Regions from separate parts of the Arthrobacter sp. 10N410 genome, predicted to be linked through region 3. Evidence: riboswitches for the same ligand, from Rfam matches in the RefSeq annotation. Region 3 holds a riboswitch; each other region holds the start of a gene.
The links. A riboswitch is a leader RNA that binds a small molecule or an ion and turns the genes downstream of it on or off. The one in region 3 is predicted to bind S-adenosylmethionine.

Region 1: it holds a riboswitch for S-adenosylmethionine, as region 3 does, so the genes downstream of both, AC1DB8_RS00220 (DUF1737 domain-containing protein) here and metX (homoserine O-acetyltransferase MetX) in region 3, are expected to answer to the same signal.
Region 2: it holds a riboswitch for S-adenosylmethionine, as region 3 does, so the genes downstream of both, AC1DB8_RS04415 (aminotransferase class V-fold PLP-dependent enzyme) here and metX (homoserine O-acetyltransferase MetX) in region 3, are expected to answer to the same signal.

Annotation. Positions count from the first base shown of each region.
Region 1 is NZ_JBFTIP010000001.1:45,625-55,378, forward strand. Features, by position in the region: gene AC1DB8_RS00200 (UDP-N-acetylglucosamine 1-carboxyvinyltransferase) at 1-563, shown strand, start outside; gene AC1DB8_RS00205 (glutamate--cysteine ligase 2) at 625-1,833, shown strand; gene AC1DB8_RS00210 (O-succinylhomoserine sulfhydrylase) at 1,830-3,038, opposite strand; gene AC1DB8_RS00215 (rhodanese-like domain-containing protein) at 3,035-3,481, opposite strand; gene AC1DB8_RS00220 (DUF1737 domain-containing protein) at 3,478-3,795, opposite strand; SAM riboswitch class IV at 3,810-3,924, opposite strand; gene AC1DB8_RS00225 (aminodeoxychorismate lyase) at 4,046-5,023, opposite strand; gene cls (cardiolipin synthase) at 5,117-6,592, shown strand; gene pabB (aminodeoxychorismate synthase component I) at 6,614-8,701, opposite strand; gene AC1DB8_RS00240 (low molecular weight protein-tyrosine-phosphatase) at 8,698-9,285, opposite strand; gene AC1DB8_RS00245 (S1C family serine protease) at 9,477-9,754, shown strand, end outside.
Region 2 is NZ_JBFTIP010000001.1:932,985-942,738, forward strand. Features, by position in the region: gene AC1DB8_RS04400 (metal-dependent transcriptional regulator) at 1-526, opposite strand, end outside; gene AC1DB8_RS04405 (Nramp family divalent metal transporter) at 537-1,832, opposite strand; gene AC1DB8_RS04410 (class I SAM-dependent methyltransferase) at 1,928-2,719, opposite strand; gene AC1DB8_RS04415 (aminotransferase class V-fold PLP-dependent enzyme) at 2,792-4,219, opposite strand; SAM riboswitch class IV at 4,254-4,367, opposite strand; gene hisN (histidinol-phosphatase) at 4,457-5,269, opposite strand; gene rsgA (ribosome small subunit-dependent GTPase A) at 5,338-6,453, opposite strand; gene aroA (3-phosphoshikimate 1-carboxyvinyltransferase) at 6,437-7,825, opposite strand; gene AC1DB8_RS04435 (DoxX family protein) at 7,833-8,381, opposite strand; gene AC1DB8_RS04440 (sigma-70 family RNA polymerase sigma factor) at 8,572-9,489, shown strand; gene rsrA (mycothiol system anti-sigma-R factor) at 9,486-9,754, shown strand, end outside.
Region 3 is NZ_JBFTIP010000009.1:21,772-31,525, forward strand. Features, by position in the region: SAM riboswitch class IV at 197-312, shown strand; gene AC1DB8_RS15460 (bifunctional o-acetylhomoserine/o-acetylserine sulfhydrylase) at 375-1,691, shown strand; SAM riboswitch class IV at 1,876-1,991, shown strand; gene metX (homoserine O-acetyltransferase MetX) at 2,003-3,169, shown strand; gene AC1DB8_RS15470 (MFS transporter) at 3,341-4,723, shown strand; gene AC1DB8_RS15475 (LysR family transcriptional regulator) at 4,835-5,743, opposite strand; gene mmsB (3-hydroxyisobutyrate dehydrogenase) at 5,882-6,784, shown strand; gene AC1DB8_RS15485 (CoA-acylating methylmalonate-semialdehyde dehydrogenase) at 6,816-8,300, shown strand; gene AC1DB8_RS15490 (hypothetical protein) at 8,403-8,906, opposite strand; gene AC1DB8_RS15495 (SGNH/GDSL hydrolase family protein) at 8,998-9,754, opposite strand, start outside.

The sequences.
Region 1 (9,754 bases), on a different contig from region 3:
CCAACTCCGAAGTCACGATCCGCCGCGTCCCGATCGAGTTCATGGAGATCGAACTGGCGACCCTCGAGCAGATGGGCCAGCGGCTGGAGGTATCCGCGGAGTATCTTGCCCGCAACGGCCGCACCCGGCTGGTGGACGTCACCACCAAACCCTCCGAGCTGCGGGCGCCAACGGACAAGATCCACCCGATGCCGTTCCCCGGCCTGAACATCGACAACCTGCCGTTCTTCGCCGTCATCGCCGCCAACGCCCACGGCCAGACGATGATCCATGACTGGGTCTACGAGAACCGGGCCATCTACCTGACCGAGCTGAACAAGCTGGGCGCCCAGGTCCAGCTGCTGGATCCGCACCGGATCTACGTCAACGGGCCCACCAAGTGGCGGGCCGCGGAAGTCGGCTGCCCGCCGGCCCTGCGCCCGGCTGCCTGCCTGCTGCTGGCCATGCTCGCCGCGCGGGGCGTGTCAGAGCTGCGCAACATTTACGTGATCGAACGCGGCTACGAGGACCTGGCCGAGCGGCTTAACACCATCGGCGCCAAGATCGAGTATTTCCAGGACTGAATCGTCTGAGCGGCGATTTTGGGGTAGCGCGCCGGGGCGGGTGCTGACGCACAATGGTTGCATGCGCACCTTTGGCGTAGAGGAGGAACTGCTGATCGTGGATCCCGTTACCGGGGTCCCGCTGGCACTGGCCGACGCACTGTTGCGCGGACTGAAACCCGCCACCGCGGCAGCGGCCGCGGCGTCTGCCGCGGATCCGAACCACGATGACTCGGGCTTCAGTTTCGAGCTCAAGCTGGAGCAGATCGAGACCCAGACCGTGCCCTGCCTTGACCACAGCGCGCTGCTCCAGCAAATCAGGCAGTCCCGGGCTTTCGCGGGCCGCGTAGCCCGGATGCACGGAGCCCGGGTGGCAGCCCTGGCCACATCGCCGCTGGCAGCTGCCACCCACACGACGCCCAACCCGCGGTACGCCACCATGCAGAAGCGCTTCGGCCTTACGGTGCAGGAGCAGCTGACGTGCGGCTTCCACGTCCATACCTTCATCGAGTCCCCGGAGGAGGGCGTCGCCGTCCTCGACCGGATCCGGGACAAACTGGCGGTGCTGATCGCGCTCAGCGCCAACTCACCCTTTTGGAACGGGACGGAGACCGGCTTCGAAAGCTACCGCACCCAGGCCTGGAACCGCTGGCCGGCGGCGGGGCCCTCCATGATATTTGGGAGCCTTCCGGTCTACCGGCGGGTGGTCACGAGGCTGCTGGAAAGCGGGGTGCTGTTCGACGAAGGGATGATCTATTTTGATGCCCGGCTGGCCCGGCACCACCCCACTGTGGAGGTCCGGGTCGCGGATGTCTGCCTGCGGGCGGAGGACGCGGCGCTGATCGCGGTGCTGGTGCGCGCCCTCGTGGAGTCCGCCAGCCGGGAGTGGCGCGACGGTGTGGATCCGGCCCCGGTGCCGACGGTCCTGCTAAAAATGGCCGCGTGGCAGGCCAGCAACTGCGGGCTGCGCGGCGAGCTGCTGGACTTCGGCAGCTTCCGTCCCGCTCCCGCCGGCGAGGTGGCGCACGCCCTGGTCGACTTCGTGGCCCCCGTCCTAGCGGAGCAAGGGGAGCTGGACCTGGTGCGCCGCGGCGTGGACCGCGTCCTGGCGCACGGCACGGGCTCGCAGTTGCAGCGCCAGGCGCTCTGCGCTCCGGGGCTGGACACCCCCTCCGACGACGCCGGCCTGGCCGCCGTCGTCGCCCATGCCGTGCGGGTCACGATGCACGGTGCGGACGCCGAGGGAATGTCAGAACCGGCCCCCGTGCTTTCGCGGGTGCGCCGGGGCTAGACCTGCTTGAGCGCCTGCCCGAGGTCGCGGATCAGGTCCTCGACGTCTTCCAGCCCCACCGAGAGCCGCACGACGCCGTCGCTCAGCCCGATAGCCGCGCGCCCCTCCGGGCCCATGGCGCGGTGCGTGGTGGTGGCCGGATGCGTGATCAGGGACTTTGAATCACCGAGGTTGTTGGAAATATCGATGATCCGCAACGCGTCCAGCAGCGCGAACGCGGCTTCCTTGGCGGAGCGGCCGGGCGAGGGCGAAAGCTCCAGAGTCAACACCGTGCCGCCGGCTTTCATCTGCCTGGCGGCCAGCTCGTACTGCGGGTGGGACGGCAGCAGCGGGTACTTAACCCAGCTGACCGCGGGCTGGGCCTCCAGCCATTCGGCCAGCCGAAGCGCCGAGGCGGACGAGTGGTTCACCCGCAGGGCCATCGTCTCCAGTCCCTTACTCAGCACCCAGGCGTTGAAGGCGGACAATGCCGGGCCGGTGTGGCGCATGAGCTGCTTGACCGGGCCCTCGATGAATTCCCGGGTGCCCAGGATCGCGCCGCCGAGCACCCGGCCCTGGCCATCGATGTGCTTGGTGCCGGAGTACACGACCACGTCCGCGCCCAGCTCCCCGCACCGCTGCAGCAGGGGAGTGGCGAAGACGTTGTCCACCACCACGGTCGCACCGGCGGCGTGCGCCAGTTCGCTCACGGCGGCGATGTCCACAATTTCCTGCATGGGGTTCGAGGGAGATTCGAAGAACACGGCCGTCGTCGGCACGGCCAGCGCCGACCGCCACTGCTCGAGGTCCGGGCCGTCCACGAAGACTGTCTCCACGCCCCAGCGCGGCAGGATCTCATTGAGGATGACGAAGCAGGATCCGAAGAGCGAGCGGGCGGCGACCACGCGGTCGCCGGCCCCCAGCAATGCCCCGAGAGCGGTGAACACCGCAGACATGCCCGACGCCGTCGCAAAGCACGCCTCGGTTCCCTCCAACAGCCGGAGGCGTTCCTGGAAGGTGGCCACCGAGGGGTTGCCGTAGCGGGAATAGACAAACCGTTCGTCCTCGCCGGTGAAGGCGCGCTCAGCCGCGGCGGCGGATTCGTAGACGAAGCCCGAGTTCAGGAAGATCGGTTCGGTGGTTTCCTGGAACCCGGTGCGGTCGAGTCCGCCGCGGACGGCCTGGGTGTCCGGGCTCCAGCCCTGGGCATCGGGATTGAAGCTCACTTAGTGCTTTCCAGGTTGGTCGGCAGGCCGTGGTTCTTCCAGCCGTTCACGGTCCGGGCGCCGGTCGGGCCCGGTTCGCCTTCGAAGCCCTCGAGGACGTTGTAGGCGGTGAAGCCGGCCGCCGTGGCGGCGTTCGCGGCGGCGACCGAGCGGGCGCCGGAACGGCACAGGAAGATGAGCTCGGCCGCCGTGGCGCCAGGCGCGTGCTGCCGCAGTTGCCGCTGGAGTTGCCGCTGCAGTTGCTCCAGGAAGTGCGGGTTGGGGGCTCCGCCGGCCAGGGTCCACTGGACGAACAGCGGATCCTGCCGGTCTTCGGTGCCGGCCCCGGTGACCGGGACGCCGATCTGCGACCATTCCGCCTCGGTGCGGACGTCCACCAGGATGGCGCCCGCCCCGACCTTGGCCCAGGCTTCCTGCGGGCTCAGGTCTCCGGCGTAACTCATGCGTGGCCCTCGCCGGTGAACTCGGCGCCGTCGAGCTCATCCACCGCGTTGGCGACGGCGGCGTCGGCGCTCGCGATCGCGGCCGGCAGCACGACGGCCTGGGCCACGATCACGGTGCTGCCGTTGAAGGTGGCGGAGGGGCTGCCGTGCAGGACGTAGCCCTCGGCCAGGGCGGCCGAAACGCGCTCGCAGAAGCTGCGGTCATCGGGCCCGGTGAACAGCCGGTACGCCAGTCTTTCCTCGGCGGGTCCGGGTGCGGCGGGGGATTGGGCGGGGGCTGTGGCGGGCACAGCGGGTGCGGATGCGTCGGGCACGACGGATCTCCTTACTTTCACGCTTGCAGCTCGAATGGTCGATATGCCGAGTATTCACCTGAGGCACCCCGCCGCGAAAGGGAGGGTTGCCGACCGGCCAGTCAGGGCTTGGCGCCGGGTCTCATTACTCCCCAAAAACGTAGCACTTACGACGCCGGCGGCACCGGCGGCGTCGTCATGTTAAGTCACGCGGACGCTGGCATGGCACCTTTCCGGGGGCGGAGCAGCATCACCCGGGACCGGCCGGCTCCTACTCGATCGTGGCGAACAGTTCGTTGAGCTCGGCCGTGAGCTGCCGCCGCAGTTCGGGGGTGCCGATCTCCTTGCCGTCGATGTGGTTCACCGGGGCGAGGAGCCGGATGCTTGAGATGAGCCAGACGGCGTCGGCGTCGTACAGATCGGCAGGTACCAGCGGGCCGTAGCCGAGCTCCCACCCGGCGGCCTTGGCCGCGGTGAACAGGGCGCCCTGCGAGGTGCCCGGGAGGATTCCGCTGTCCAGCTGCGGGGTGATCAGCCGGCGCACGGTGCGGACGCCGCCCGCGCCGTCGTCGCTGGTCTCCAGGTGCGCCAGCAGCACGGTCGACGTCGGGCCCTCCAGGACCCGGCCGTCGGCGGAGGTGAAGATGACGTCGTCCGCGCCCTGGTGGTGGGCGTACCGGAGCGCCGCCATGTTGACCGCGTAGGACAGGGTCTTGGCGCCCAGCAGCAGCCACGGGGCGCGTTCGCCCACCTCGCTGTCGTAGCCGCGGTCCAGCAGGATGACGTCGATGCCGGTCTCGCGCTGCCGGCGGCCGGCTTCCGGCGGCGGCGAGGCCTGCACCCAGCACGTCGGCGTGGCCGCGCCCTCCACGCCGCGGCTGGCGAGCAGCTTCACCACGACCTCGTCCGCTCCGCCGGCCCCGTCGCCGGCGGCTCCGACCGCCGTGGCGGCCCGGCCGCGGTATTCGCTGACCGCGGTCTCGATCGCGCGCCGCCAGGCGTCCTCCGCCGGGATGTCCAACTCCAGCGCGCGCGCCGAGCCGGCCAGCCGGGTCAGGTGGGCCTGCAGCTTGCGCGGGCGTCCCCCCACCACCAGCAGCGACTCGAAAACGCCGTCGCCGCGGGTGGCACCCTGGTCGGTGGCCATCAGCTGCGGCTTGGACGAGTCGGCGACGCGGCCCTTCTCAAACGCGGGATCGAGGAACACCAGCACTGTCGCGCGGGCCGGAACAGAGGCGGGGGTAGTCATGCCTTCAGCTTAGTGCGGCCCGGGTCGGGATAAGCTGTGCGGGTTGCCCGTTCCGGAACTGTTCCGCGGGTCTGGAGCTTGAGGGGTTTGCCTGTGCTGTGGCCATTTTCGCTGGCGGGGTCACTTCCGTCCTGGGTGATCCTGATCCTGACCGTCATCGACCTCGGTATCCGGGTCGTTGCCCTCGGCATCATCCCGGGCAACCGCCGCCCCACCACGGCCATGGCTTGGCTCCTGATCATCTTTTTCGTTCCGGCCGTGGGCGTGGTCCTCTTCCTGCTCTTCGGCAACTTCCGGCTCTCCCGCAAGCGCCGGGCGCAGCAGGACGCGGTGAACACCCGGGTGCGGGCCGGCACGTCGGAACTGGCCATGGTGGAAAGCAAGTACGAGGGCCCGGAATGGGTGTCCTCCGCAGCGGAGCTGAACAAGACGCTCGGTTCCCTGCCCATGGTGGACGGCAACCACGTGGAGCTCCTGCCCGGCTACCCGGATTCGATTAAGGCGATGGCGGCGGCGGTGCGCGAAGCCGAGTCCTTTATCAACGCCGAGTTCTACATCCTCAGCTCGGACCACATCACGGATGACCTGCTGACGGCGATGGAAGAGGCCGCCGAGCGCGGCGTCGAAGTCCGCCTCCTGTTCGACCACTTGGGCACCCTGCGGATTAAGGGGTACAGCAAGCTCATCGCCCGGCTCAAGGCCAGCAAGATCCGCTGGCGGCCCATGCTGCCGCTGCGGCCCGTGCACGGCCAGTGGCGCCGCCCGGACCTGCGCAACCACCGCAAGATCATGGTGATCGACGGCGAGGTCGCCTTCACCGGGTCGCAGAACCTGATCGAACCGTCCTACAACAACCCGCGGCACCGCAAGATCGGCCGGGAATGGGTCGAGCTGATGGCCTGCCTGCGCGGGCCGATCGTCACCACCCTCAACGTGGTCTTCGCCACCGACTGGCTCAGTGAGACCGACGAATCCCTGGAGCACCAGCTCGCCCACCGGCCCGAACTGCACGCCGGCAACATCACCGCCCAGGTGGTGCCCAGCGGTCCCGGCTTCATCACCGAAAACAACCTGCGCCTGTTCAACACGCTGATCTACTCGGCGCAGCGCACGATCTCCATTTGCAGCCCGTACTTCGTCCCGGACGACTCGCTGCTCTACGCGGTGACGACGGCGGCGCAGCGCGGCGTCGACGTCGAACTCTTCGTCTCGGAAAAGGGCGACCAGTTCCTGGTCCACCACGCCCAGCAGTCCTACTACGAGGCGCTGCTGGAGGCCGGGGTGCGGATTTACCTCTACAAGGCCCCGTTCGTGCTGCACGCCAAGCACTTCACGATCGACAACGAGGTTGCCGTGCTGGGTTCGAGCAACATGGATATGCGCTCCTTCTCGCTGAACCTCGAGGTCTCGGTGATGCTCCTGGGCGAGGACATCGTGCAGCGGATCAGCGCCGTCGAGGACACGTACCGCGGCATTTCGAGGGAGTTGACGCTCGAGGACTGGATGAAGCGGCCCATGGGGGTCAAGTACGTGGACAACGTCGCCCGGCTCACGTCGACCCTGCAGTAGCCAGGCCGGCTCACGCGTGGACTAGCCCGCCGGGAACTCCGCGCCGAGCGCCGAGAGCACGCCGAAGGCCTTGGTCCGGATCTCCTCGTACTCCTCCTGGGGTGAGGAATCCGCGGTGATGGCGCCGCCGACGCCGAGGCTGAGTGTGGTTCCCCGGTCCGCGCCCGCCGCCACCACCAGGGTCCGGATCGCCACCGCGAGGTCGGTGGCCCCGCTGAGCGAGAAGTAGCCGATCGCCCCGGAATAGACGCCCCGCGGTGCCGCCTCAAGCCGGTCCAGGATGGCCATGGTGCTGACCTTGGGGGCACCGGTCATGGAGCCGGCCGGGAAGCAGGCCGCCACGGCCTCGGCCCGCGGCATGCCCGGCCGGAGACGCGCATCGATGGTGCTGACCATCTGGTGGACGGTGGCGTAGCTTTCGATCGCGCACAGCCTGCTGACCGATACGGAACCGGGCACCGCGAAGTGGCTCAGGTCGTTGCGGAGCAGGTCCACGATCATGATGTTCTCGGCCCGGTCCTTGGGTGAAGTTTCCAGCTCGCGGCGCAGCAGCTCGTCGCGGGCGGCGTCGGAAGCCCGGCGCCGGGTGCCCTTGATCGGCTCGGCGCGCATCGCGCCGTCGGCGGCGATCCGCAGGAAGCGCTCCGGGGAGGTGCTGGCGACGGTGAGGCCGGCCAGGCGCAGGTAGCTCGCGAACGGTGCCGGGTTGCGACGGCGCAGCGCCAGGTATGCCTGCCACGGATCGAGCTCCCCGGCGGCCGCGGTGGCCGTCAGCGCCGTCGTCAGGCAGACCTCGTAGCTGTTGCCCTCGGTAATTTCGTGCTGCGCCGCGGCGATCTTGGCCTTGTACGCGGCTTCGGTGTCCCGGGCGCTGAACTCCGCGGCCGGGGTGTTCCCGGCGGCGCCGCCGCCGCTGCCGCCGCCCGGTTCCAGGTCCGTGGCCGCCGCCGCGACGGCCGCGCGTGCCGCGGCCAGCCAGTCGCCGGCGTCCGGGGCGTCGAGGGCGAGCAGCCACACCGTGCGTTCCCGGTGGTCCAGCACCACGGCGCGGCCGGCGAAGATCAGGCTGGCATCCGGGGTGTCGGCTTCGACGTCGCTGCCGCCGGTCTCACGCTTGAGTTCATAGCCGAGGTAGCCGAGCCAGCCGAGGGTGAACTCGCACGGGTAGCCCTCCGGGGCGCGCAGGGCCCGGCGCCCCCAGACCCCGTCGAGCCAGCGGAAGAACCCTCCCTCGGTCTGCACGGTGGCGTTGCCGACACGCACCCGGGTCCGGCCGGAGCGGTGCCGGACCGACTGGCCGTAGCTGCCGCCGTCGTCCGCCAGGATGCTGAAGCGGCTGCGTTCGGCGGCCTCCCGGGCCCAGGCCCGGCCGTCCTCGCCGTCCTCGCCGTCCCGGCCGTCCGGGGGCAGGGAGGAGTCGAGCCAGACCGCATTCGGCGAACGGCCGTAGAGCGTTTCGAAGAGCCGGGCGGGGTCCGGCGCGGCATCGATCCGCTCGGCGGTCAACTGGAGTCCGCGGCGGGCCGACAGCTCGGGAAGCAGCACCGGGGCCAGGGCTGGGAGGTACTGGAGGGCCTGCAGCACCTCGCTCGGCGCAGCACCGTCGGCGCGGTTGAGTACCCGCACGTCGGCGCGGGAGGGCACATCGTCGGCGGCCAGCCATTCGTCTTCCTGCCCGGCCCATTGCTCCCAGTAGGGTTCATAGCTCGCGCCGTCGCGGCCAAGGGCCCGGGTGCGGCGCTCCTGCTCGGGGGAATCGGCCCAGACGACGGCGTCGAGGAACGGCATGGCGGCCGCGGCGGCAGCGCCCACACCCTCGACCAGGACGATTTCGGCCGGCTGGGTGAGGCGGATCGCGCCGTCGTAGTGCTGTACCCAGTCCCAGCTGACCCAACGGGCCGGTTCGCCGCGGCGCAGCGGGGCAAGCACGGTGGCGGCATAGCGTTCGATGCCGGCGGCCAGGCCGTTCCAGCCCGGGTAGATGTCCTCCAGGTGGAAGAGCGAGACCTTATGGTGCTCCCGGAGCCGGGCCGCGAGTTCGATCGCGAGGGTGGTCTTTCCTGCGCCGGAGCGCCCGTCGATGGCGATGATGACGGGTGCGCGGCTCATGAACTAGAGCGTACCCGGTGCCCCGCGTCGTCCCGGTGCGGCTGGTCTTGTTGCTGCTTCGGCTGCCCTGCCCGGGCCTGCAGCTGGGCGGCGCGAACGTGCTTGAGGATGCCGGGGACGGCGGCGTGGATCAGCTCCCAGGTGTTGTCGAAGTCGGTGTGCCCGCCAAACCAGGGGTCTTCGATGCCTTGATCCAGCGGATCCCTGTCGGCGACCGCGGGGTCGAAGCTGCGCAACATTCGGATCTTCGCCAGCGAGGCCTGATCCGGCGCGGCCTGGCGCAGCCAGCCGTAATGGTCCACATCAAGGGCCAGGATCAGCTCGCGCGAGTGGAACCACTCGCTGCGCCACTCGCGCGCGACATGCAGCTCGGAGGGGATGTTGTGGGCTGCCAGTTTGCGGGCGGCCCGGGGATCGATCGGGCGGCCCGCCTCGTAGGAGGTGATGCCGGCAGAATCGACGTCGACGCCGGTAAGCCCGGCAGCGGCCGCGGCCTCCGCCAGCATCAGTTCGGCCATCGGGGACCGGCAGATGTTTCCGGTGCAGACCGTGATGATCCGGTACTGGCTCGACATTGAGGTCATGACTAAGCATGGCGGATGCCGAGGCCTCTTGGCTAGCCGGAACCCGAGCAATATTACAAGTCCTGTCATACGGCTTTCCGTTCGCGTCAAGTGTGCCGGACTGCCGCTGTTGGCGGGGCCGCCGCCCTTGGCGGTCCCGGCGGGCCCTAATGCTCTGGACCGCCGTCGGTGCCGCTCCCAGACTGTGTCCCATGACGGATCAGGATTCCCCGGTCCAAACGCCTGGGTTCGGAGCCGCGGACGGGGACGCGCCGTACGGGGCTGCGCCGGAGGCCGCCTCGGACGGGAGGGACGGGTCGGACGGGACGGGCGGTACGGCCGGGCCAGCCAGGCCTGCGCCATCTGCAGAGGCGGCCGCCGCGCGGACAGGGACAAAAGCATCCGGCGGCCGGGCCAACCGGTTCTCGCTGGGTCTGTTGCAGCTGCTGGGCATCCTCCTGGTCGCCGCGCTCGCCGGAGCCGGTTCGGC
Region 2 (9,754 bases), on a different contig from region 3:
CGAGGTAGCGCAGCAGCTCGGGGTTTTCGTCGCTGATCCGGGTGATCCGGCCGGTGTGGCCGTCGTCGAGCTCGCTCATCCGGTAGGCCGGCGGCATCAGGACCGAGCCGTCCTCGGCCGGAATGGGGTCGCCGTGCGGGTCGCGGACCGGGTTGCCGAGCTTGGCGGACATCCGCTCGATGAAGGTGTCCGAGACGGCGTGTTCAAGCAGCTCGGCCTCGTCGTGGACCTCGTCCCAGCGGTAGCCGAGCTCCTGGACCAGGAAGGTCTCGATCAGCCGGTGCCGCCGGACCATGGAGAGGGCCAGCCGCACGCCGTCCTCGGTCAGGGTTACGGCGCTGTAGGGCTTGTGGTCCACCAGGCCCTGGTCCTTGAGCTTGCGGACCATCTCGGAGACCGAGGAATTCGCGACGCCCAGCCGCTGGGCCAGCTGGGTGGAGGTGATGGGTTTGTCCTGCCACTCCGTGAAGGAGTAGATGACCTTGACGTAGTCCTCAATGGAGGAGGAGGGCGGACTGGTCTTCACAGCCCCAAGCCTACCGTCCGGCGGCACCGGTGAAGGTGAGCCACAGCAGGACCAGGTTCAGCGCCACTACCAGGATCACGCTGACGACGGCGGCCACCCGCAGGGTCATGCCGTCCGCGAACCGGCCCATCAGCGGCTTGCTGCTGGTCAGCACCACGAGCGGGACCAGCACGAACGGAATCCCGAAGCTGAGCACAACCTGGCTGAGCACCAGCCCCCAGGTGGGGTCGAAGCCGACGGCCAGCAGGACGACGGCGGGGACCAGGGTCAGCACCCGTCGCGTCATCAGCGGAATGCGGATCTTGAGCAGGCCCTGCATGATGGTTCCGCCGGCGTAGCAGCCCACCGAGGTGGAGGCCAGGCCGGAGGCAAGCAGGCCGACGGCGAAGACCACGCCGACCACCGGGCCGAGGTTGGCTGTGATGGCGGCGTGGGCACCCTCGATCGTGTCCGTGCCGTCTTCACCGCCCAGCGTGGACGCGGCCAGCAGCAGCATTCCGATGTTGACGATGCCGGCGACGGCCAGCGCCGCGACGACGTCCCAGCGCGTGGCTTTGATCAGCCGGGCAATGGCGTGCGGCGGGACATGCAGATGCGGATCCGGGCGGTGCCGGTCCCGGGAGAGCGCCGAGTGGACGTAGATGGCGTGCGGCATCACCGTGGCACCGAGCATGCTCGCGGCCAGCAGCACCGTGTCCGGGCCCTGGAAGCCAGGCACAAGCCCGGCCACGAACCCGCCCGGATCCGGCGGGCTGATGAACAGTCCGGCCAGGAACCCGACGGTGATGATGCCCAGCAGGAACATGATGACGAACTCGAAGGGGCGCTGCTGGTTGCGGCTCTGCACGGCGAGCAGGGCCATCGAAATGCCGCCCACAATGACGGCGCCGAGGGGGAGCGGAAGGCCGAAGAGCAGGTACAAGGCCACCGCGCCGCCCACCACCTCGGCGAGGTCGGTGGCTGCGGCCACAATCTCGGCCTGGACCCAGAAGGCGCGGCGCCAGGCCGGCCGGAGCCGCTCGCCGAGGATCTCCGGGAGGCTCTTGCCGGTGACGATGCCGAGCTTGGCGGACTGGTACTGGACCAGCACCGCCATGACGTTGGCGGCGACGAGGACCCAGACGAGCAGATAACCGTACTGTGCCCCGGCCGTCAGGTTGGCGGCGACGTTGCCGGGGTCCACATAGGCGATGGCAGCCACGAACGCCGGGCCGAGCAGGCCCAGCAAAGCCCGGCGGCTACCCCTGATCCTGCGGGCAGGCGGTTTCCCCGCGGGCAGGGGTTCGTGTCCGGCTACGTCCAGCACTGCGGGCTCCCAAGAAGTTCCTGAGTGCCTACAAATATAAGTTAGGCACACCGAAATAATAGGCGCCGCGGCGTGGTCAGTGCAATGCGGGAACCTCAGGCTTTGACGGCACGCCAGCTTTGCGTCAGGTAGGGAAGCGGCAGGAGCTGCCCGGCAGTGTGTCCTAGGTGCTCGTGCAGGTACCAGTCGAGGTTAGCGAGCACCTTGGCCCTGGTGCTCTCGCCTGCCCGCAGGTAGTAGCTGCGGGATTTGGTCAGTTCCATGACGTCCTGCGTGGTTACTGGATCCTCCCAGCGGGTGAGATGACTCTCCAGCCCGATGAATTCCGGTCCCAGCGGCGGCGTGAAGTGGGGCTTGTGGACGTCCCCCGCATGCATGATCCGGGACAGCCTGTGCACCCAGGGGACCGAGGTGTCGAGCTGGTTCCAGATCAGGCCGAGAACGCCGTGCGGCCGCAGGATCCGAGCCGCCTCGGTACTGGCCAGCAGGGGATCGCACCAGTGCCAGGCCTGGGCCACCGTGACCAGGTCGAAGGCCCCCGAAGCCAGCCCGGTGTGTTCGGCGGTACCCTCGACGGCGGCGACTTCCGGGAGGGCGCGGCGCAGCTGGTCGAGCATGTCCGGGGACGGATCGACGGCCACGGTCCTGAGCCCCCGTTGGACCAGGAGCGCCGTGAACTTACCGGTCCCGGCGCCCAGGTCGGCGGCGTCGTGGGCCCCGGCCGGGATCAGCCAATCGGCCGAATCCGCCGGATAGCCGGGCCGGACCCGGTCGTAGTGCTCGCCGCCGTCCTGGAAGCTCTGCCCGAGCTCCCGCCGCCGCTGGTGCTGCAGTTTTGGGCCACCCTGCAGTCCGGGGTGGTGCAGTTTGGGGCCGCCGCGTGCCACGTGCGATCTCCTTCGGCAGCTCTGGTGCGTACCTGTCGAATTTACCGCACGCGGCCCGGGCTGCGCTGCCGGTCAGTCGACGGAGCAGGGGGCTGCGCCAGCGGTGCCAGGCGTGTTCGGCGCCCAGTGCGGATAGCTGCGCGTGTCGTTGGCCGGCACCCAGCGTCCGGCGTCCACGACGTAGTCCCAGCCCAGGCCGTTCCGCCGCAGCTCCTGGAGCCCGGCGAGCAGCCGCTGCGCGTCGTTGAGCCGTGAGCCGAGGCCGAAGCTGGCCCGGAGCGAACCGGCGGGCAGGCCGAGCCGTTTTAGCAGCGGGTGGGCGCAGAACCGGCCGTCGCGCAGGCCTATGCCGTGCTCCGCGGACAGGTATGCGGCGACCAGGCCTGCGTCGTAACCGGCGACCGAGAAGTTGACCACGCCGATCGTCCCGGGGCCGCCTTCCCGGCCGGTGTCCTCGAAGATGTGGTGGACCGTTACGCCGTCGATCCGCTCCAGCCCCTCGACCAGGAAGGAACGGATGGCGTCCTCGTGGGCGTGCCACTGCTGCTCGTCCAGCGCCTCGATAACCTGGCTGGCGCGGGCCAGCGCGGCCGCGCCCAGGACATTGGGGGAGCCGCCCTCGTGGCGGGCCGGCCCGGTGGTCCAGCTGACGGCGTCGAGTCGTGCGTCCCGTACTGCGCCGCCGCCAGCCAAGTGCGGGGTGCCGGCGTCCAGCCAGTCCGGCCGGCCCACCAGCACGCCGGCGCCGAACGGGGCGTAGAGCTTGTGGCCGGAGAAGGCGAGGTAGTCGACGTCGTCCGCGGCGATGTTGATGCGGCGGTGCGGGGCCAACTGGGCCGCATCGACGGCGATCCGGGCGCCGAATTCGTGCGCCAGCGCGGCCAGCTCACGGATCGGCAGGATTTCGCCGGTGACGTTGGACGCGCCGGTCACGGCGAGCAGGCTTACTCCGCCGAGGGCGAGTTCCGCCCGGAGCCGCTCCACGGTGCCGGCCAGGGTGGGCGCCGCGACGACGCTGCGGTGCGGGACGTTTTGCCAGGGCAGCAGGTTGGCGTGGTGCTCGATGTCGAGGTAAAGCACCTCGCCGGTGTGTCGGCCGTCGTCGACGGGCAGGCAGCCGGCCAGCAGGTTCAGTGCGTCGGTGGTGTTCCGGGTGAAGATCACGGAGTCATCCGGACGGCCGCCGACGAACCCGCGGACGATGTTCCGGGCGTTTTCGTACACCGAGGTACTCAGTTGGGAGGCGTAGCCGGCGCCGCGGTGCACGCTGGCGTAGTACGGCAGGATCTCGTTCAGGTAGGCGGACACCACGGACAGCGCCGGGGCGGAGGCTCCGTAGTCCAGGTTGGCGTACCGGACCTGGCCGCCCTGGATCAGGGGGGCCAGGATTTCGGCGCCGGAAACCGCGGACAGTGGCCGGCGGGCGGCGTCGAAGCGTGCGTCGGTGAACTCCGGGCCGCCGGCGCTGGTGGTGTGGGTGGGGATGGTGGCAGTCGTCATGGGACCTCGCTCGAAAAGGACCCCGCACACAGGGGATCCGCGCTTGCCGGGTCCGCTCCGGACCGGCCAGGTCGTCACCCGGGGCACCCCGCCGCGAATGGAGGGTTGCCGGCCAGCAAACCGGGGTTTTGCGCTGGCACTCGTGACCTGCTTCGAGCCTAGGACATGGCCGGTCGCACGGAAAAGGGAGGGCGGAATATGAAGCGTAGTGTTACGGGCTGCCTCGGGCGTGGCCGGCTAGAGCAGGTCGTCGAGGCCCGGGTTGAGGCGCTTGAGGACTTCGGAGTGCAGGATCGAGTTGGTCGCCAGCGCGTTGCCGCCGAAGGGGCCGTCCTCTCCCTCGAGCGAGGTGAAGCGGCCGCCGGCCTCCGTCACGATCGGGACCAGCGCCGCCATGTCGTAGAGGTTGAGTTCGGGCTCGCAGGCGATGTCGACGGCGCCTTCGGCCACGAGGCAGTAGGACCAGAAATCGCCGTAGGCGCGGGTACGCCAGACCTCCTCGGTGAGTCCGAGGAACTCGTCGAGGTTGCCGCGCTGCTTCCAGCCGCCGAGGCTCGAATAGGACAGTGACGCATCGGCGAGCCGGGAGACGTTGGAGACCCGCAGCCGGGTCGCGGCGGCCAGTGAGCGGCCCATGTAGGCGCCGGCGCCCTTTGCGGCCCACCAGCGCTTGCCCAGTGCGGGGGCGCTGACGACGCCCACCACGGGTTCGCCTTCGTCGACGAGGGCGATCAGGGTGGCCCAGACCGGGACGCCGCGGACGAAATTCTTGGTGCCGTCGATCGGGTCGATGATCCAGCGGCGCGAACCGTGGCCGGAGCTGCCGAACTCCTCGCCCAGGACGGCGTCGCGCGGGCGGGAGCGGGACAGCTGCCCGCGGATGGCTTCCTCGGCGGACTTGTCCGCGTCGGTGACGGGGGTCAGGTCCGGCTTCGTCTCGATCCGAAGGTCGAGCGCCTTGAAGCGGCTCATGGTCTGGGAATCTACGGAATCTGCCAGTACATGGGCAAGGCGCAGGTCATCGTTGTAGCTCGAAGCTGGTTGGCTCATGCTTCCAAACTACCGTCAAAACGCGCCGCGGACCGGGAGGCCACGTCGCTGCCGCCAAGTAGACGCGGCTATGAGACGCTGCCGAGTTCCTTGGTGTCCTGCGCTTCCAGCCGCGGATCGGTGCCCAGCAGCCGGCGCAGCGACGCGAGCCGGGCCGGGCCGGACGGGCCCGCGTGGCCGCCCTGCACCCAGGCGTCCACGCCGCAATTGACGGCGGTGGCGTCGTGCTTGCAGCCCCGCTCGCAGTCATCGGTGCCGGGCGCCAGGTCCGGGAAGGAACGCAGGATCCTGTCCGGGTCCACATGGGCCAGGCCGAAGGAGCGGATGCCCGGGGTGTCGATGATCCAGCTGCCCGCAGGCGCATCGCTGACCTTCAGCGCCAGCGCGGAGGAGGAGGTGTGGCGGCCGCGGCCGGTGACCGCGTTGACGCCGCCGGTGGCCCGTTCGGCGCCGGTGAGTGCGTTCACCATGGTGGATTTGCCGACGCCGGAGTGGCCCAGCATGACGGTGACCTTCCCGTCGAGGTAGTCCCGCAGCTGCGACACGGCGGCCTTGTCCAGCCGGGCGGACAGGCCGTCATCGGAGCGGGCGTCGATGCCGGAGGCGGCCGAATCCGCGGTTTTGGAGATGATCACCGGGAAATCCAGGTGCTGGTAGTTGGCCAGCAGCTCGGCGGGGTCCTTGACGTCGGCCTTGGTGACGAGCAGCAGCGGTTCGATGCCGGCGTCGTAGGCGGCCACCAGAGCGCGGTCGATGAAGCCGGTGCGGGGTTCCGGGTTGGCTGCGGCCACGACAACGACGAGCTGGTCGGCGTTGGCGACGACGGCGCGTTCGATCGGGTCCGTGTCGTCCGCGCTGCGGCGCAACAGCGTCCTGCGGTCCTGGATCTTGACCAGCCGGGCCAGGGTGTCGGGTTCGCCGCTGACGTCCCCGACGAGCGAGACGAAGTCCCCGGCAACTACGGGGTTGCGGCGCAGCTCCCTGGCCCGCGCCGCGATGATCTTGCGTTCGTCGGCGGTGCCCTCGCCGACGACGGCGGTGTAGCGTCCGCGGTCCACGGTGACGATCCGGCCGGTGACGGCGTCGTCGTAGCTGGGCCGGTCCTTGGTGCGGGGGCGGGAGCCCTTTTTGTTGGGGCGGATCCGGACGTCGGATTCGTCCCAGGAGTCAGTGCTGCGTGCCACCGGCGGCGTCCTTGTCTGCGGTGCTTGCCTGGCTGAGCATGGCCCCCCACAGCTGCGGGAAGCCGGGCATGGTCTTGGCCGTGGTGGCGATGTCCTCGACCTCCACGTCCGGGACGGCGAGACCGAGGATTGCGCCCGCGGTGGCCATGCGGTGGTCCGCGTAGCTGTGCACGACGCCGCCGTGCAGCTTCGCCGGCCTAATGATGAGTCCGTCGGGGGTCTCTTCGGCGTCCCCGCCAAGGCGGTTGATTTCCGCGACGAGGGCGGCAAGCCGGTCGGTTTCGTGGCCCCGGAGGTGGGCGATGCCGCTCAGCCGGGAGGGGCCGGTGGCCAGGGCACAGAGGGCTGCCACGGTCGGGGCGAGTTCGCTGGTTTCGTCAAAGTCGCCGCCCTTGATCTCCGGGCCGCCGCTCACGGTCAGGGTGCCGTGCTCCAGCGTCACGGTGGCGCCCATGGTGGCCAGGATGCCGCGCCAGAGATCGCCGACCTGGGTGGTCCCGGCCGGCCAGTTGGGGATCCGCACGGTTCCGCGGGTGGCGAGGGCCGCGGCGAGAAACGGCCCGGCATTGGAGAGGTCCTGTTCGATCCGCTGGTCGAAGGCGCGGATCGGGCCGGGGGAAATAACCCAGTGGTTCGGCACCGAGTCATCGACCGCCACGCCCACGCCGCGCAGCACGGCGACCGTCATGTTGATGTGGTCCAGGCTCGGTACGGGCTTTCCCACGTGTTCGAGGTGGAGTCCCTCGGTAAAGCGGGCTCCCGCGAGCAGCAGGGCGGAAACGAACTGCGACGAGGCGCTGGCGTCGATGACGAGGTGGCCGCCGCGGACTTCTCCCGTTCCCTGGACGGAAAACGGCAACGACGACGCCGGTCCGCCGTCGGGGGCGCTAACGGCGACGCCGAGACCGGTCAGTGCCTCGATGATGGTGCCCATCGGCCGGTTTCGGGCGTGGGGATCGCCGTCGAATGCTGAGCGGCCGCGGTGCAGCGCGGCGACCGGAGGCACGAAGCGCATCACCGTGCCGGCCAGGCCGCAGTCGATTGAGGTGTCCGCGGCAGCGGCATCCGGGGCGATGGGGGTGATGTCCAGGTCCGGGCCGTAGGCGCCGTCGCCGGGCACTTCGGTGATGGTGGCCCCCAGCTGCCGGAGGGCCTCGATCATCAGGGCCGAGTCCCGGGAGTGCAGCGGAGCACGGAGCTTGGACGGCCCGTCCGCGAGGGCGGCCAAGATCAGGTACCGGTTAGTCAGGGACTTGGAGCCGGGAACGGTGACGGTGGCGTCGACGGGACGCTCGGCGAAGGGCGCACGCCAATGCGGACCGCCGCCGGCCGGAAGGGAAGGGGCTGCAGCGGTGGGGGTGGTGCCAGTCATTGCCGTCTTAGGCCCCGACAGCGTGGTCGACGGCCTTGCGGACCGCCTTGTCAGCCTTCTTCAGCTTCTTGCCGGTGGTCTTCCGGGCGTCCGCGGCGAGGTGTGCGGTGGTCTTCCGGGCGTCGGCGGCGAGGTGCTCTGCACGCCAGGCCAGGCTCGGCTTGCCCGCGGTGTCCACGGAAGCCAGCAGCACCCCGCCGGTCAGTGAGACGTTCTTCAGCAGCTGCTTGCGCCGGGCGTCGCGGCCTTCCTTGGACGAGATGTCCGCGCTGCGCCATTCAACGTAGCCATTGAGCGCCGAGATCACAGCGAGCACGGTGGCGGCCAGGCGGGAGGCCTTGCCGAGGGCCAGGCACACGCCGGCACCCACCTGGGTGCCGCCGATCACGCGGGCCAGGACTTTCTCGTCGGCCTGGAAGGGGAGGGACTCAGCCGCGCGGCGCAGCAGGGGAGACAGCTGTGTCGCAGTGTCATCCGCATTCTTTAGCTTGTCCATGCCTGCGAGCACGAAACTGGAGGCGAGCATGGGGCGGGCGAGAAAGCGGACAAAGGACATGAATTTCCTCCTGGATGGACGAACCGCGGACGCTGTGCGGGAGAACCGGTTCTAGTCTTGCACTTTTGCGGAATATTTGCCCGTTGTGCGGGGTTGTGCATGACAGATTCCAGCCGAAATGGGGGCGGGAAAACCAGCGCAATAACTATGGGCACGGCCGGTCATCCGGCCAGTGCAGGAAGGCGGAGGTTTGGTTCTGGTTAAAGAATCCGGGCTGCTGGATGAAGCCGCCGCGGACCCGTGGGCCGCGGCCCTGACGGGGGCTTTGAGCACCCGCCGGAAGGTGACAGTAGACTTGAACGCAATGAGCACCATGGATCCGGCCGTTGCGGCCATGCACGAGGTTGCCGGAAACGACGACGCCAAGCCCACCAAGGCAGCCGCCGCCAGTAGTACGGCGCAGGCGACAGCCGCGGACGAGGCCATCGCGGAACGAACAGCCGTGGAAACCGTAGCGGCGGACGGCACCGGCCAGCCGCTGGACACGACTGCCGAGACCACCGACGAGCGCCGCATCCGCTTCGAGCGCGACGCGATGCAGTACGTCGACCAGCTTTACTCCGCGGCCATGCGGATGGCGCGGAATCCCGCCGACGCCGAGGACCTCGTCCAGGAGGCGTACACGAAGGCGTTTTCCGCCTTCCACCAGTACAAGCCCGGAACGAACCTCAAGGCATGGCTGTACCGGATCCTCACCAACACGTACATCAACCTGTACCGCAAGCGCCAGCGTGAACCGCTGCAGTCGAACTCGGACACCATCGAGGACTGGCAGTTGGCCCGCGCCGAGTCGCACACCTCGACCGGCCTGCGCTCGGCGGAGGCTGAAGCGCTGGACCATCTGCCGGACTCGGACGTAAAACGGGCCCTGCAGTCGATCCCGGAGGAGTTCCGGCTCGCCGTCTACTTCGCCGACGTCGAGGGCTTCGCGTACAAGGAAATTTCAGACATCATGAACACCCCGATCGGGACCGTCATGTCCCGGCTGCACCGCGGCCGGAGAATGCTGCGGGACATGCTGGCCGACTACGCGGCCGAGCGGGGATTCAAAGCCGCGGGCGATCCCGCCGCAGCGGCCGAAAGCAACAATCAGGAGAACAGGAAATGAGCGACTGCCAGGGACTGGGCGACTGCGATGACACCCGGATGCAGCGCATCTACGAGTACCTCGACGGGGCCCTGACACACGACGACATCGCCGAGATCAAGGACCACCTCGACGAGTGCCCCGAGTGCCACGAGCAGTATGACCTCGAGTGCGTCATCCGCGTGATGGTAAAGCGCTCCTGCACGGAGGCCGCGCCCGAGAATCTCAAGAATTCCATCCTCGACCGGATCCACTCGATCCGCGCGGTTGAGGCCGACGCGGAGGC
Region 3 (9,754 bases):
TTTGTGATGGAGCTCTCAGCTTAGGCTGCCCTTACCGTGATGGGATGTCATTTTCCGGAGCTCACCGCGCGGATTTGCCCGGCCAGAACCACGGCACTTTCCGGCTCCCGGGCGTGCGCCGGGCGGCGGTGGGGCCGTTCTTCATTTTCGTCACAAAGCTATCCAGGCGTAATGGCGCGTTCGTAGACTGAAGCCAGGTCATGAGCGCCAGCATCGAGCCCCGGCTTGCTGGCCGGCAACCCTCCTTGCGCGGTGGGGTGCCCCGGGTGAAGACCTGGCCCGCCGGCGTCCGCCGGCAGGCAAGCGCGGCGCCAGAGCCGTTCCGGCCCCAGAGGCCAGGGGCGGCCTGTGCCCAGTCATTAGGGAGCTCTCCGATGTCCAACGCCTGGTCCTTTGAAACCCGCCAGATCCACGCCGGCCAGGAGCCGGACTCCGCCACCGGCGCGCGGTCGCTGCCGATCTACCAGACGACGTCGTTCGTCTTCCCCAGTGCAGAGAGCGCCGCCAACCGGTTCGCGCTCGCCGAGCTCGCCCCCATCTACACCCGGATCGGCAACCCCACCCAGGACGCGGTGGAACAGCGGGTCGCGAGCCTGGAGGGCGGCCTTGGGGCGCTCCTGCTCAGTTCCGGCCAGGCCGCCGAAACCTTCGCGATCCTCAACATCGCCGAGGCAGGAGACCACGTCGTCGCCAGCCCCAGCCTCTATGGCGGGACCTACAACCTGCTGGCCCACACGCTGAAGAAGTTCGGTATCTCCGTGACGTTCGTGGAGGACCCGGACAACCTTGAGCAGTGGCGCGATGCCGTGCAGCCGAACACCAAGCTGTTCTTCGGCGAGGTGGTCTCCAACCCCCGCCAGGACGTGCTGGACATCGAAGGCGTCGCAGACGTCGCCCACCGGGCCGGGGTGCCGCTGATCGTGGACAACACCCTCTCCACCCCCTACCTGATCCGCCCGATCGAGTGGGGCGCCGACATCGTGGTGCATTCGGCCACCAAGTATCTCGGCGGACACGGTGCCGCGATTGCCGGCGTGATCGTCGACTCCGGCAACTTTGACTTCGGCAAGGACCCGGAGCGCTTCCCCGGCTTCAACACCCCGGATCCCACGTACAACGGCCTGGTCTATGCCCGCGACCTCGGGGCGGACGGGGCGCTGGGAGCGAACCTGTCCTTCATCCTCAAGGCCCGGGTCCAGCTGCTGCGCGACCTCGGTTCGGCCGTCTCGCCGTTCAACGCCTTCCTCATCGCCCAGGGGATCGAGACGCTGAGCCTGCGGGTGGAACGGCACGTCGCCAACGCCCTGCGGGTGGCCGAATGGCTGGAAGCCAGGGACGACGTCGAATCCGTCGCCTACGCCGGGCTGCCGTCCAGCCCCTGGTACGAGCGCGGCCGGAAGTACGGCCCGAAGGGGACCGGCGCCGTCGTCGCGTTCAACCTCGCAGGGGGAGCGGAGGCCGGCAAACGCTTCGTCGACGCCCTCGAACTGCACTCCCATGTGGCGAACATCGGTGACGTGCGCTCGCTGGTCATCCACCCGGCGTCGACCACGCACAGCCAGCTCTCGCCGGAGCAGCAGGCGGTCGCCGGCGTCAATCCCGGCCTGGTCCGGCTCTCGGTGGGCCTCGAGCACATCGACGACATCATCGCGGACCTCGATGCCGGCTTCCGGGCGGCCAAGAACGCCTGAGGTCACGCAGCACGCCGACTTTCCCCACCTTTGCGGGGATGGCCCCGGGAATCGCCGACACTTCGGGGCGACCCGCCGGGCGCGTCTGTCAAAGGTGGGGAAACTGCGGTGTTGACGGGTCCGGCTGTCACACAGCCGTCACAATCTTCGCGCTTGCGCGGCCGTGTTTCGTAGAATCGACGCAGGTCATGAGTGCCAGTGACAGCCCCGGCTTGCTGGCCGGCAACCCTCCATTTGCGGCGGGGTGCCCCGGGTGAAGACCTGGCCTGCCGGTCAGCTGACGGCGGGCAAGCGCGAAGTTAGGTCCTCACATGACGATTGCCGTCACCCGCACGGGTGTACCCGAAAGCAAACCCTCCACTGTTCCCGACGGCGCTGGTTCCGACGGCGCTGGTTCCGACGGGACGGTGCAGTACCTCCCGATCGGTTCCCTGGCCCTTGAATCCGGTGCCACCCTGCCTGAGGTCACCCTCGCCTACGAGACCTGGGGGACGCTGAACGCCGATGCCTCCAATGCGGTGCTGATCGAGCACGCCCTGACCGGCGACACCCACGTGACCCGCGGCGCCGGCGAGGAACCGGGCTGGTGGGAGGAACTGGCAGGCCCCGGCGCCCCGGTGGACACGGACAAGTACTTCGTGGTCTCCATCAACATCCTCGGCGGCTGCTACGGCTCCACCGGGCCCTCCACGCCGGCCCCGGACGGCCGGCCCTGGGGCTCGCGCTTCCCGCTGGTCACCCTCCGGGACAGCACCGCGGCGGAAGCCCGGCTCGCCGACGCGCTGGGGATCAGCAGCTGGTATGCCGTGCTCGGCGGCTCGCTCGGGGGAGCGCGCGCGCTGGAGTGGGCGGTGACCTACCCGGCGCGGGTGCAGCGCTGCGCCGTGATTTCGGTCGGCGCCAGCAGCACCGCCGAACAGATCGCCTTCGCCCAGGCCCAGACCCTGGCAATCCGCCAGGACCCCAACTTCAACGGCGGCGACTACTACGGCGGCCCGGAACCGCACGCCGGACTGGCCCTCGCGCGCCGGATCGCGCACATCACCTACCGTTCCGCAGCCGAGCTGGACGGGCGCTTCGGACGCAACGCCCAGGCGGCCGAGGCCCCGCTGGAGGCCGGGTCGCTGGCCGGCCGCGGGCGCTACCAGGTGGAGAGCTACCTGGACCACCAGGGCAACAAGCTGGTGCGACGCTTCGACGCCAACAGCTACATCGCCATCACCGAGGCGCTCATGAGCCACGACGTGAGCCGCGGCCGGGGAAGCCTGGAGCAGGCCGTCTCCCTGGCCACCGCGGAGTTCTTCGTGGCGGCCGTGGACTCGGACCGGCTGTACTTTCCCGCCCAATCCCGAGAGCTCGCCGACGCCCTGCCGGGGGAGGTCCCCGTGCACGTCATCGAGGCCCCGATCGGCCACGACGGCTTCCTGACCGAAATCGGCCAGCTCAGCGAGCAGCTCCGGGGCAACTTCTTCGCCTAGCCGGCACCGCCGTGTGTGCATTTTTGCAGACGCACTCTGCGCGATTAGTCGTTGAGCTTGCCTCGATCGAAGTCCATACTCGTGGAGAATGACGCCGTGTGTTCCAACTCACACACACGTAGTCAACCTAATGGTCCACAGGGTGTCGACGACGACACCGAAGGAGTTCGCATGAGCACGGAAAACGCCGCCGCAAGGCGCGCAGAGGAGCCCGACGTCAAGACGTCCGGCCTGAAGAAGGTAGTAACGGCCTCCATGGCCGGCACGGTAGTGGAGTGGTACGAGTTCTTCCTCTACGCCTCCGCCGCCACCCTGGTTTTTGGCAAGATGTTTTTCCCCAATTCCGGAACGGAACTGGACGGCATCCTCGCCGCGTTCCTGACCTATGCGGTTGGCTTCGTGGCCCGCCCGATCGGCGGCATCGTCTTTGGCCACTTCGGCGACAAGTTCGGCCGCAAGAAGCTGCTGCAGCTGAGCATCATCCTGGTCGGCGTATCGACCTTCCTGATGGGCTGCCTCCCGGGCTTCGCGCAGATCGGCTACTGGGCCCCGGCCCTGCTGGTCTTCCTGCGCTTCGCCCAGGGCTTCGCCGTCGGCGGTGAATGGGGCGGCGCCGTCCTCCTCGTCGCCGAGCACAGCCCCAGCAAGTCCCGCGGCTTCTGGGCCAGCTGGCCGCAGTCCGCCGTCCCGCTGGGCAACCTGCTCGCCACTGCCGTGCTGTTCATCCTGTCCTCCGTGCTGTCTTCCGCGGACTTCCTTGGCTGGGGCTGGCGCGTCGCGTTCTGGCTCTCCGCCGTGATCGTCGTCGTCGGCTACTACATCCGCACCAAGGTCAGCGACGCCCCGATCTTCCTCGAGGCACAAAAGGAAGTTGTCACGGAGAACAAGGGCTACGGCGTCGCCGAGGTCTTCCGCCGCTACCCCCGCGGCGTCTTCACCGCCATGGGCCTGCGCTTCGCGGAGAACATCCTCTACTACCTGGTGGTCACCTTCTCGATCACCTACCTCAAGACCGTTGTCCACGCCGACACCGCCCGGATCCTGCTGCTCCTGCTCGTGGCGCACTTCATCCACTTCTCCGCGGTGCCGGTGGTCGGCCGTCTCTCGGACCGCTTCGGCCGCAAGCCCGTCTACATGGCCGGTGCCGTCCTGGGCGCCACCTGGGGCTTCTTCGCCTTCCCGATGATGGATACCGGCAACGATTTCATGATCCTTGCCGCTGTCATCATCGGACTGCTGTTCCACGCCCTGATGTACGCCGGCCAGCCGGCCATCATGGCCGAGATGTTCCCGACCCGGATGCGCTACTCCGGCGTCTCGCTCGGCTACCAGGTGACCTCGATCGTGGCCGGTTCGCTCGCCCCGATCATCGCCGTCGCGCTGCTGAGCCAGTACAAGTCCTCCGTCCCGGTGGCCATCTACCTGCTCATCGCCTGCGCCGTCACGGCCGTCGCGGTGTTCTTCCTCAAGGAAACCCGTGGCATCTCCCTGCACGACGTCGACGCCGCCGACGCCCAGGGCACCGCCGATCTGCTGGCCGCCGGTAAGCGGTAACCAGCACGCAGCTGCACAACCCAACGAACAGGCAGCCCCCGTTCCCGCGCTGCGGGGACGGGGGCTGCTGTCATCCGGGGATCTTGTGGCGGCCTCCGCAGCGCGCCGGGCTCAGCCGGCAAGCACATCCTGGCGTTCGGCGATCTCGGCCCGGACGGCCGCCACGACGGCCTGCACCGGCGCCGAACGCAGCGATTCCGATCTCGCAACTGCCCAGATCGGCAGCTGCCGCTGGAAGTCGTCCGGCAGGACCGGTACGAGCCCCGGTTTGCCGACGACGAGGAAATTCGGCAGCAGCCCGATCCCGGCGGCGCGGCGGACGGCCTCCAGCTGGGCGAAGATGCTGGTGGCCTGGAAGCTGGAGCGCGGCATCGGCAGCTGGGTGGAGCGGTGGCCGAGCTCGGCGACCTGCAGGGCCGACTCGACGTAGGAGACGAATCCGTGCTGCCGGACGTCGTCGAGCGTCACCGGGAGCCCGTGCTCGCGGGCGTACTCCGGGCTGGCGTACAGCCGCAGGAAGTAGTTGGACAGGAAGATGGTCTGCGCGTTGCTGACCTCCAGGTTGCCGACCACCACTTCCAGGTCCACCCCGGAGCGGTTCTGGCTTACCTTGCGGGTGGCGCTGAGCATCTCCACGTTCAGCAACGGATGTTCCTGCTGCAAACGGACCAGGGCCGGGGCGACGAATTCCGCGCCGAATCCGTCCGGGGTGCTGATCCGGACCAGGCCGGAGAGCACGTCCTCTGTCCGGGCGATCCGGCCGGACAGTGCTCCGAGTGTTCCCTCAATGGCTTCCGCCGCTGCCACGGCCAGTGATCCAAGTTCGGTGAGTTCCCAGCCGTGCGGGCTGCGCTCGAGTGTCCGGCCGCCGAGCTGTTTGTCCAGGGCGAGGATCCGGCGCGAGATGGTGGTGTGCGTGGTGCCCAGGGTCTCCGCGACGGCGTTGAACCGGCCCAGCCGGGCCACGGTCAGCAGGATCAGCAGGTCGTCCGGGCTGGGGAGCCGCTTTAAGTCCACCATTGGCCTTTCGTCGATGTGCATTGATGCACATGGCATCTTCACTTTTTCCCCTTGATTGCACTGTAACAGGGTGTGATGGTGGACACGGAACAACCGGCAAATGCGCCGGACACAATGCAAAGCAAAGGAGCTTATGCCATGGCAGTTGTCGCCTGGATCGGACTGGGAAACATGGGCGGGTTCATGTCGGTGAACCTGGCCAAGGCCGGAAACGAGGTCCGCGGATTCGACCTCAACCCGGAGGCCCTCGCGGCTGCCGAGGCCGGGGGAGTCAAGCCTGCCGGCAGCATCGCCGAGGCCGTGGAAGGCGCCGACGTCGTCTTCACGATGCTCCCCAAGGGCGAGCACGCCCGGGCCGTCTACCTGGGCGAGGACGGCGTCCTGGCCCACGCCGACACCAGGACCCTGCTGGTGGACTCCTCCACGATTGACATCGCCTCGGCCCAGGCCCTGCACGACGCCGCCGCGGAGGCAGGCTTCCGCTTCGTCGACGCGCCCGTTTCCGGCGGGATGAGCGGCGCCAAGGCCGCCACGCTGACCTTCATGATCGGCGGCGAAGCCGGCGCCGTCGCCGACGCCACCGATTACATCCGCCCGATGGCCGCCAACATCATCCCCACCGGCGGCGCCACCACCGGCCAGGCCGCCAAAATCTGCAACAACCTGATGCTCTTCATCAACCTCGCCTCCACGGCAGAAGGTGCGGTGCTTGCGGACCGCCTGGGCCTGGACAAGCAGGTCTTCTGGGACATCGCCTCCGTTTCCTCCGGCGACAGCTGGGCGCTGCGCACCTGGTACCCGGTGGCCGGCGTCGTGCCCACCGCCGCCTCGAACAACGACTTCGCGCCGACGTTCACTGCCGAGCTCGCCAACAAGGACATCGGCCTGGCCATCAGCGCCGCCCGCGACACCGGCACGCCGCTGGAGATCGGCGAGCACGTCCAGCAGCTCTTCCAGCGGCTCATCGACGGCGGCCAGTCCGGCACGGACTGCTCCGCCATCGTCAAACTGGTCGACGGCTCGTTCGAGTCCGCCAAGTAGCCCCCAAACCTTTTAGAAAGAGATCCTCCCCATGGAACGCATTCCGCACTTCATCAACGGCGCCCTGGTGTCCGACGCCGAGCGCTACGGCCCCGTCTTCAACCCCGCCACCGGCGAACAGGAAAAGGAAGTGGCGCTCGCCTCCGCCGCGCGGGTCGAGGAAGCCATCGCCGCCGCCCGTGCCGCCCTGCCCGGCTGGCGGGCCACGAGCCTGGCCAAGCGCACCACCATCTTCTTCAAGGTCCGCGAGCTGCTTATGCAGCGCCGCCCCGAACTGGCCGCCCTGCTGACCAGCGAACACGGCAAGGTCCTCTCCGACGCGGAGGGCGAGATCACCCGCGGCCTGGAGAACATCGAGTTCGCCACCGGCCTGTCCCACGCCCTCAAGGGCGAACGCTCCGAGCAGGTGTCCGGCGGCGTCGACGTCCACTCCGTCCGGCAGCCGGTCGGCGTCGTCGCCTGCATAACGCCGTTCAACTTCCCGGCCATGGTGCCGCTCTGGATGATCGGCAGCGCCCTGGCCTGCGGCAACACCGTGCTGCTCAAGCCGAGCGAAAAGGACCCGTCCTCCGCCCTCTTCATCGCCCAGGTCTTCGCCGAGGCCGGCCTGCCCGCGGGCGTCCTGAACGTCGTGCACGGTGACAAGGAAGCCGTCGACGTGCTGCTCGAGCACCCGGACGTCAAGGCTGTCAGCTTTGTGGGCTCGACGCCGATCGCCCAGTCCATCTACAAGCGCGCCGCGGACCACGGCAAGCGCGTCCAGGCCCTCGGCGGGGCCAAGAACCACATGGTGGTGCTTCCGGACGCGGACCTGGACATGGCCGCCGACGCCGCCGTCTCCGCAGCCTACGGCTCCGCGGGGGAGCGCTGCATGGCCGTCAGCGTCCTGGTCGCCGTCGGGAACATCGCGGACGAACTCGTGGACGCGATCAAGACCCGGATGGCAACTCTCAAGATCGGCCCCGGCACGGATCCGGCCTCCCAGATGGGTCCGCTGATCACCGCCGAGCACCGCGACAAGGTGGCCTCCTACGTGGCCGGCGCCGCAGACGAGGGCGCCGCCGTGGTGGTCGACGGCCGGGAGCAGGAATTCGACTCCAACGGCTTCTTCATCGGCGTGAGCCTGATCGACCACGTCAAGCCCGGCATGAAGGTCTACGACGACGAGATCTTCGGCCCCGTCCTCTCGGTGGTGCGCGTCGAGAGCTACGCCGACGCCGTCAAACTCGTCAATGACAATGAATTCGGCAACGGCGTGGCGATCTTCACCCGCGACGGCGGCGCCGCCCGGCAGTTTGAGTTCGACGTCGAGGCCGGCATGGTGGGCGTCAACGTGCCGATCCCGGTGCCGGTAGGGACCTTCTCCTTCGGCGGCTGGAAGAACTCGCTCTTCGGCGACACCCACATGTACGGCCCGGAGAGCATCCGCTTCTACACCCGCGGCAAGGTCGTCACGACGCGCTGGCCGGATCCGTCCACCTCGGTGATCGACCTCGGTTTCCCGCAGGTCGACTAGGCGCAGCCCTCCCGGACAACAGCAACGCGGGGTCACTTACGGCCTATCCACGAGTGGATTATGGGCCGTAAGTGACCCCGCGTTGCTTGTAGGTTCCGGGGGTCAGCCTTTCATGATCTCCGCGCGCTGGGCCATGTAGTCCTCCATGGCGAGCTCGCCGTTGCTGTATTTCTGGTCCAGCTCGGCGAGCTTGCGCGCGCGGTAGCCCTGCGGCCCCGACGGCACCGGCGGCACCTCCGGGGCGCCAGGCGCCGGCGCCTGGGGCTGCCACTGCTGCGGCGACGCGGGCTGCGGCGGGTTGTTCAGGTACTCCGGGCTGTCCTCGTAGGGGACCGGGTACTGCTGGTTCGCCGGCGGCTGGTTGGCCGGGGGCTGCGGCGCACCCAGCTGGCCGAATCCGCCGTAGTAGTCGCGCTGGGTGAAGCCGTCCCGCGGCTGGTTGCTCTGCTGGCCCGGATATTGGCCAGGGAACTGACCTGGGAACTGGCCCGGGAAGCCGCCGGGCATGCCCTGGTCCTGGCCGCGTCCGCGGACCGATTTGCGGTACATACGAATGGCCGCCGGGACCACGAAGGTCAAGATGATGATCCAAAAGAAAATACTCACGGTACCGCGCCTCTCAAAAGGTGTCTTTCCAGCTTAACGCGCACCCCGTGCCCGGGGTGCCGGGCCGCCCGGCACCCCGGGCACCCGGAGTTCAGGACCGCAGGGCATCCTCGGCGCCGGGCGGCCCCTCGCCCGAGCCGAGCGGGACCCCGGGGCCGAACACCGGTCCGGCCAGCGGGCGCTTGGCCGTGATGCCGTCGCCGGAGGAGCGGTGCCGGAGCCGGCGGACCACCCACGGGACGAAGTGCTCGCGGGCCCAGATCAGGTCCCCGGTGCGGGCCTCTCGCCAGCTGCGTTGCGGCAGCGGCTTCGGGGAAAGCGGCTCCAGCGTGTGCTGGACGTTCAGCGAATCCAGCACCATGGCCGCGATCGTGTGGTGGCCCAGCGGCGAGAAGTGCAGCCGGTCCGCGTCCCACATCTGCGGGTCGTTGAGCTGACGCAGCGACCACATGTCGGCAATGACGGCGTCGTGCCGGGCCGCCACGGTGCGCAGGTTCTCGTTGTAGATCGCCACCTTGCTGCGGATCCGGCCCAGCACCGACGAGCCCGTGTCCGGGCCGTTGAACAGGACCACGGTGGCGCCGCCCAAGCTCAGGATCTGCACCACGGAGTCAAGCCGTTCGGCGAGGACATCCGGGTCCCCGCCGGGCCGGATCAGGTCGTTCCCGCCCGCGGACAGGGTCACCAGGTCCGGCTTCAGCGACAGGCAATGGGCCAGCTGCTGGTCCACGATCTGCTGCAGGAGCCGGCCCCGCACGGCGAGGTTGGCATAGGCAAAATCCTCGTGGCCGCGGCTCAATTCCTCGGCCACCCGGTCCGCCCAGCCGCGGTGCCCGCCCGGGCTCGCC